Regions from separate parts of the Streptomyces sp. SP18CS02 genome, predicted to be linked through region 2. Evidence: riboswitches for the same ligand, from Rfam matches in the RefSeq annotation. Region 2 holds a riboswitch; the other holds the start of a gene.
The links. A riboswitch is a leader RNA that binds a small molecule or an ion and turns the genes downstream of it on or off. The one in region 2 is predicted to bind ZMP and ZTP.
Positions count from the first base shown of each region.

Region 1 (3,389 bases), on a different contig from region 2:
TGTCCACCCCGGCCCACAGGCCGCGTCCGCGCACCGCCTCCACCGCGCCCCCGCCCACCATCAGCCCGAGCTCGTGGTGGAGGTGTTCGCCCAGCTCGGCGGCCCGCTGCTGGTACTCGCCGGTGCGCAGCATCGCGAGCACCTCCAGGGCCACCGCGCAGGCGAGGGGGTTGCCGCCGAACGTCGAGCCGTGCTCGCCCGGCCGGTGGACCCCGAGGACCGCGGCGCTCGACACGACCGCCGACACCGGCACCACGCCGCCGCCCAGCGCCTTGCCCAGCACGTACATGTCCGGCACGACGCCTTCGTGCTCGCACGCGAAGGTCCGGCCGGTGCGGCCCAGGCCGGACTGGATCTCGTCCGCCACGAACAGCACGTTCCGCTCGCGGGTCAACTCCCGCACCCGGGAGAGGTAACCGGCCGGCGGCACCAGCACCCCGGCCTCGCCCTGGATCGGCTCCAGCAGCACGGCCACCGTGTTCTCGGTCATCGCCCCGGCGAGCGCGGTCGCGTCCCCGTACGGGACGATCTCGAAGCCCGGCGTGTAGGGGCCGTAGTCGGCACGGGCCTCCGGATCGGTCGAGAAGCTGACGATCGTGGTGGTGCGGCCGTGGAAGTTGTCGGCGGCCACGATGATCTTCGCCATGCCGTCCGGCACGCCCTTGACGCGGTAGCCCCACTTGCGGGCGGTCTTCACGGCGGTCTCCACCGCCTCCGCCCCGGTGTTCATCGGCAGCACCATCTCCATGCCGCAGAACGCGGCCAGCCGGTCGCAGAACTCGGCGAACCGGTCGTGGTGGAAGGCCCGGGAGGTCAGCGTCACGCGCTCCAGCTGGGCCTTGGCCGCCTCGATCAGGCGGCGGTTGCCGTGGCCGAAGTTGAGGGCCGAGTAGCCGGCGAGCATGTCGAGGTATCGGCGTCCCTCGATGTCGGTCATCCACGCCCCGTCCGCCGAGGCGACGACGACGGGCAGGGGGTGGTAGTTGTGCGCGCTGTGCGCCTCCGCGGAAGCGATCGCGTCTTGTGTTCTCGACACCGGATCTCCGTTCGTCCTGCGGGCCGGGGGCGGGGGTGGCGCTCCTTTCTATCGTCGCTCGCCGCGCGGACCGGGAAACCTTGGATCCGGCGCGGCGGCCGGCGATCTCCGGGCGGACCGGAACCCGGTGGCGCCCGGCGGGCATCGCCTAGGCTGTGGGGTACGCGCGGCGACTGGCGTACGGGGAACCGACCCCGGGGGAGCCGCGCGCGGCAGACCACGCAGGGTGCCGCCCGCCTGGGCACCCCGGAATCCTGTTCCGTGTGGGTGCTGCCCCGCCTGCTCCGGCGGCGCCCCCCAGCCCGAAGGACGCCATGACCACCCTTCCCCCGCACCACCCCGCGCTCTGCGCCACCGACCCCGAACTGGCCGCGCTCGTCGGTGCCGAGGAGCGGCTCCAGGCCGACACCCTGCGGCTGATCCCCAGTGAGAACTACGTGTCCCGGGCGGTCCTCGAAGCGTCCGGCACCGTCCTCCAGAACAAGTACAGCGAGGGCTACTCCGGGCGCCGCTACTACGAGGGCCAGCAGAACATCGACCAGGTCGAGACCCTGGCCGTCGAGCGCGCCAAGGCCCTCTTCGGCGTCGAACACGCCAACGTCCAGCCCTACTCCGGCTCCCCGGCCAACCTCGCCGTCCACCTCGCCTTCGCCGAGCCGGGCGACACCGTGATGGGCATGGCGCTGCCGATGGGCGGTCACCTCACCCACGGCTGGGGCGTCTCCGCGACCGGCAAGTGGTTCCGGGGCGTCCAGTACGGCGTGCGCCGGGACACCGGGCTCATCGACTTCGACGAGGTGCGCGACCTCGCCCTCAAGGAGCGCCCGAAGATCATCTTCTGTGGCGGCACCGCCCTGCCCCGGACCATCGACTTCGCCGCCTTCGCGGGGATCGCCCGTGAGGCGGGTGCCGTACTGGTCGCCGACGTGGCCCACATCGCGGGCCTGATCGCGGGCGGCGCCCACCCCTCGCCCGTCCCGCACGCGGACGTGATCTCCACGACGACCCACAAGACCCTGCGCGGGCCGCGGGGCGCCATGCTCATGTCCCGGGCGGAGCACGCCAAGGCCATCGACAAGGCGGTCTTCCCGGGCCTCCAGGGCGGCCCGCACAACCAGACCACCGCCGGGATCGCCGTCGCCCTCCACGAGGCGGCCCAGCCGTCGTTCCGCGACTACGCGCACGCGGTCGTCGCCAACGCCCGGGCCCTCGCCGAGGCCCTCCTGGCCCGCGGTTTCGACCTGGTCTCCGGCGGCACCGACAACCACCTGGTGCTGATGGACCTGACGCCCAAGGACGTGCCGGGCAAGATCGCGGCGAAGGCCCTGGACCGGGCCGGGATCGTCGTCAACCACAACACCGTGCCCTACGACCCCAGGAAGCCCTTCGACCCGTCCGGCATCCGGATCGGCACCCCGTCGCTGACCTCGCGCGGCCTCGGTACGGAGCACATGCCGGCCGTCGCCGAGTGGATCGACCGGGGCGTCACGGCTGCCCGTTCGGGCGACGAGGAGGCCCTGCTGAAGATCCGCGCCGAGGTGGCCGCCCTGATGGCCGCCCACCCGGCCCCCGGCATCCCGGCCTGACCCGTACGGCGGCCACCGGGTCCGCCCCGGCCCCCGGTCCGCCCCGGCCCACGGTTCCCTGTCCGGACCGACCGTCCGGACAGGAGCCGGGGGCCGCTGGGGCGGTACCGCGCCGGCGGCCGCCCGGAGGGGTCGCCGCGCGCGCCTCAGCCGAGCGGCGGACGTCATTGTGGTCCTCGTCTCGCCGTTCGGTTCCCGACCTGTCGGCGCCACCTGAGAGAATGAGGAACATGGCCTCTGATCGCCCGCCCGTCGCCCATCACCGCCCTCAGGGGAATGGCTCCGCCATGCGGCATCGTCCCCGCGTGCTCTCCGGGATCCAGCCCACCGCGGGCTCGTTCCACCTCGGCAACTACCTCGGCGCGGTCCGTCAGTGGGTCGCCCTGCAGGAGAGCCACGACGCCTTCTACATGGTCGTCGACCTGCACGCGATCACCGTTCCGCAGGACCCGGCGGAGCTGCGGGCCAACACCCGGCTCGCCGCCGCGCAGCTGCTGGCCGCGGGCCTCGACCCCGAGCGCTGCACGCTGTTCGTCCAGAGTCATGTACCCGAGCACGCCCAGCTCGGCTGGGTGATGAACTGCCTCACCGGTTTCGGCGAGGCGTCGCGGATGACCCAGTTCAAGGACAAGTCCGCCAGGCAGGGCGCCGACCGCGCCACCGTCGGCCTCTTCACGTACCCGATCCTCCAGGTCGCGGACATCCTGCTCTACCAGGCCAACGAGGTCCCGGTGGGCGAGGACCAGCGCCAGCACATCGAGCTCACC
Region 1 is NZ_JAQYXC010000295.1:164,584-167,972, forward strand. Features, by position in the region: gene rocD (ornithine--oxo-acid transaminase) at 1-1,036, opposite strand, end outside; ZMP/ZTP riboswitch at 1,196-1,286, shown strand; gene glyA (serine hydroxymethyltransferase) at 1,351-2,622, shown strand; gene trpS (tryptophan--tRNA ligase) at 2,910-3,389, shown strand, end outside.
Region 1: it holds a riboswitch for ZMP and ZTP, as region 2 does, so the genes downstream of both, glyA (serine hydroxymethyltransferase) here and PUR26_RS34410 (bifunctional 5,10-methylenetetrahydrofolate dehydrogenase/5,10-methenyltetrahydrofolate cyclohydrolase) in region 2, are expected to answer to the same signal.

Region 2 (3,389 bases):
CCGTTCTCCCAGCTCTCCGCGACCGCCAGCTCCTCCAGATGCGCCTCCATCCGGTCGGCGATCCTCAGCAGCACGCCGGCCCTCTCCCCGGCGGCCGTCCGGCCCCAGGCAGGTGCCGCCGCGTGCGCCGCGTCCAGCGCCCGCTCGACGTCCTCGGCCGTGCCGCGGGCGATCTCGGTGAAGGGGCGGCCGTCGACCGGGCTCGGGTTCTCGAAGTAACGGCCGCGCGCGGGCGGCACGTACTCACCGCCGATCCAGTGGTCGTAGCGGGACGCGAACGAGACGATCGCGCCCTCGGTGCCGGGCGCTGCGTAACGGGTCATCCACGGGCCTCTCTCGAAGAGCGCCGCCCGCCGTCCGGGCGGCGCTCACGCCGAGGCTAGGAACCGGGACGTTGCAACCGCGTTGCACGGACCGTCCCCAGCTCGGCGTCGAGCGCCCGCACCCGCGCCTGGACCGGCGGACGCCGCCCGGCCGGTACCGCGGCGGCCAACGCCCGCCACACCGCCACATCGTCCTCGCCCCAGGGGCTGTACGCCCAGTCGGCCAGCAGCGCCGCGTCGCCCCGCGCGAGCAGCGCGGCCCGGACCTGGTCGGCGAGCAGCCGCCGCTGCCGGACCACCGAGGGCGCGCACGAGCCGGGCAGCAGCGGACCCGCGTACGCGCTCAGCGCGGCCGTCACCGAGCCGGAGGCGAGCCGACGGGACACGGTGTCGAAGTCCGCGTCCGGCGAAGCCGTCAGACGGTAGGGTCGCGAACACAGCACACCGGGCCCCAGCAGGGCGCGCAGCCGGGACAGTTCGGCCCGCAGGGTGACGGGGGTGACCGCACCCTCCTCGTACAGCGCGGCCATCAGCTCGTCGCCTCCGAGGCCCTGCGGATGGTGTGCCAGCACCACCAGGATCTCGCTGTGCCGACGGCTCAGCCGCACCTCGCGCCCGTCCACGACCAGCAGCGCCTCGTCCCGGCCGAGCGCCGACAGCCTGGCCCGGTCCACGGCGGGGGCGGGGGAGAGCAGGGCCAGCTGCGACTCGGCCGCCCTCGCCACCGCCTGGACGAACGCCAGGCTGTGGGGGTGCGCCAGCCGGTCTCCGCCCGTGATGTCGACCGCGCCCAGCAGCCGCCCGGTACGCGGATCGTGGACCGGCGCGGCCGCGCACGTCCACGCCTGCACCGGCCGCCGGAAGTGCTCGGCGGCGAAGACCTGTACCGGACGGTCGACGGCGATCGCCGTCCCGGGAGCGTTCGTCCCCGCCGCGGACTCCGCCCAGCGCGCGCCCGCCACGAAGTTCATCCGCCCGGCGCGCCGCAGTGCCCCCGTATGGCCCTCCACCCACAACAGCCGCCCGTGCGCGTCGCACACCGCGACAAGGTGCTCGCCGTCCCTGGCGTACGCCCCCATCAGCTCCCGGATCACCGGCATCGCGCCGGCCAGCGGATGCCCGGTCCGGTACGCCTCCAGCTCGTCGTCGCCCAGCTCCACACAGGCCGTGCCGTCCGGACTGACCCGGGCCCGCGCGGACCGTCGCCACGACTCGGCCACCACCGGGCGGACCGCTTGCCGCACCCGCCCGTCCGCGGTGAACGCGTCATGGGCGCTGCGCAGCGCACCGGACCGCTCCACGGGGTCGGCACCCGGTTCCAGAGCCACCCAGGAGTCGCTCAACTCGGCCTCCCCATCGAGGACATCGGTGACGCCCACCCCGTACCGGTGCCATCGTGGCCGCTGCGCCGGGTGCCCACAAGCGCGCGATGACAACCGGCCGGACACGTTCCTCGCGTACACTCGTCGGCGGGCCGTGACTGGCGCTTGGGTGGATCACCACCGGGGAGCGGCCCGGCGGACCTCCGTCACTGCCGTGCGCCTGGGCGATCAGCGATCAGCTTCCGACGCCCAGGAGGACCCATGTCCACCACCTCGTCCGCCCGCCTCATGGACGGCACCGCCCACGCCCGCCGACTCGTCGACGAGACCGCTGTCCGCGCCGCCGGCATCACCCGCCGTACCGGAACCCGGCCCTGTCTGGCGACCGTCCTGGTCGGCGAGGATCCCGCCTCCGTCACCTATGTACGGATGAAGCAGGCCCGCTGTGAGAAGGCCGGCATCGCCTCCCGGCACATCGAACTGCCCGCCACGACGACCACCGACGAGCTCGTCGCCGCCCTCGAAGGCCTCTCGCGCGACCCCGACGTGCACGGCATCCTGCTCCAGCACCCGGTCGGCCCGCACATCGACGAGCGGGCCGCGTTCGAGGCGATCGCCCCCGAGAAGGACGTCGACGGGGTGACGGTGAGCTCCTTCGCCACGATGAGCTTCGGTCTGCCCGGCTTCGTCTCCTGCACGCCGGGCGGCATCATGCGGCTGCTCGACGCATACGAGGTCGACCCGGCGGGCAAGCGGGCGGTCGTCGTCGGTCGCAGTGCCATCCTCGGCAAGCCCGCGGGGATGCTGCTGCTCGCCAGGAACGCCACGGTGACCTACTGCCACTCGTACACCACCGACCTGTCCTCCGCCGTACGGGAGGCCGACATCCTGGTCGCCGCCGTCGGACGGCCCCGCTTCATCAAGGGCGAGGACATCAAGCCCGGCGCCGTGGTGATCGACGCCGGGTACAACCCGGGCAACGTCGGCGATGTCGACTTCGACTCCGCGGTGACCCGGGCAGGGCTGATCACACCGGTCCCCGGCGGTGTCGGGCCGATGACCATCGCGGTGCTCCTCGCCCAGACGGTCGACGCGGCCGAGCGTCTGCTCGGCCTGGCCTGACGGCCGGCTCAGCCGATCGCCTCGGCGTACTGGCCGAGGTAGCGGAACCGGCCGCCCTTCACCTCGAAGAGGAACAGCGCGTCCATCGTGTAGCCGGACTTTTCGTCGTGGTAGGCGAGATCCCTGCTGATGCCCTTGTGGCTGATCTCCCGCAGTCGGCGGGCGATCGCGCCCCGCTCGGCCAGGGGTCCGCCGTCCACGTCCAGCGCCTCGGCGAGAAAGCGCACGGCGTCGTACGCCTCGGCCGCGTACCAGTACGGCGTGGTGCCGAAACGTTCCCGGTAGGCGGCGGTGAAGGCACGGGCAGCGGGCTCCGCCGACGGATCGATGAAGGTGGTCGCGAAGACCCAGCCGTCGGCGGCGGCCCCCGCCGTGCGCAGGAACGCCGGTCCGAAGGCGCGTTGTGTCGCCATGCGCGCCCCGGTGAAGCGGGCGGACGCGAGAGCCGCGGCCAGTGCGCCGGCCCGCTCGGCGTCCCCGGCGAACACCACGGCGTCCGAGCGGGCGGCCACCGCCTCGGCGGCGAGCGCCCGGGGGTCGAGCCTTCCGGCCGGGATGGTCCGGAGGGTGACGGACCGCCCGCCGGGCAGGAGCGCCCTGCGGATGTAGTCGCACAGGATCC
Region 2 is NZ_JAQYXC010000306.1:186,937-190,325, reverse strand. Features, by position in the region: gene exaC (acetaldehyde dehydrogenase ExaC) at 1-323, opposite strand, end outside; gene PUR26_RS34415 (GAF domain-containing protein) at 380-1,666, opposite strand; ZMP/ZTP riboswitch at 1,790-1,878, shown strand; gene PUR26_RS34410 (bifunctional 5,10-methylenetetrahydrofolate dehydrogenase/5,10-methenyltetrahydrofolate cyclohydrolase) at 1,907-2,767, shown strand; gene PUR26_RS34405 (bifunctional serine/threonine-protein kinase/ABC transporter substrate-binding protein) at 2,776-3,389, opposite strand, start outside.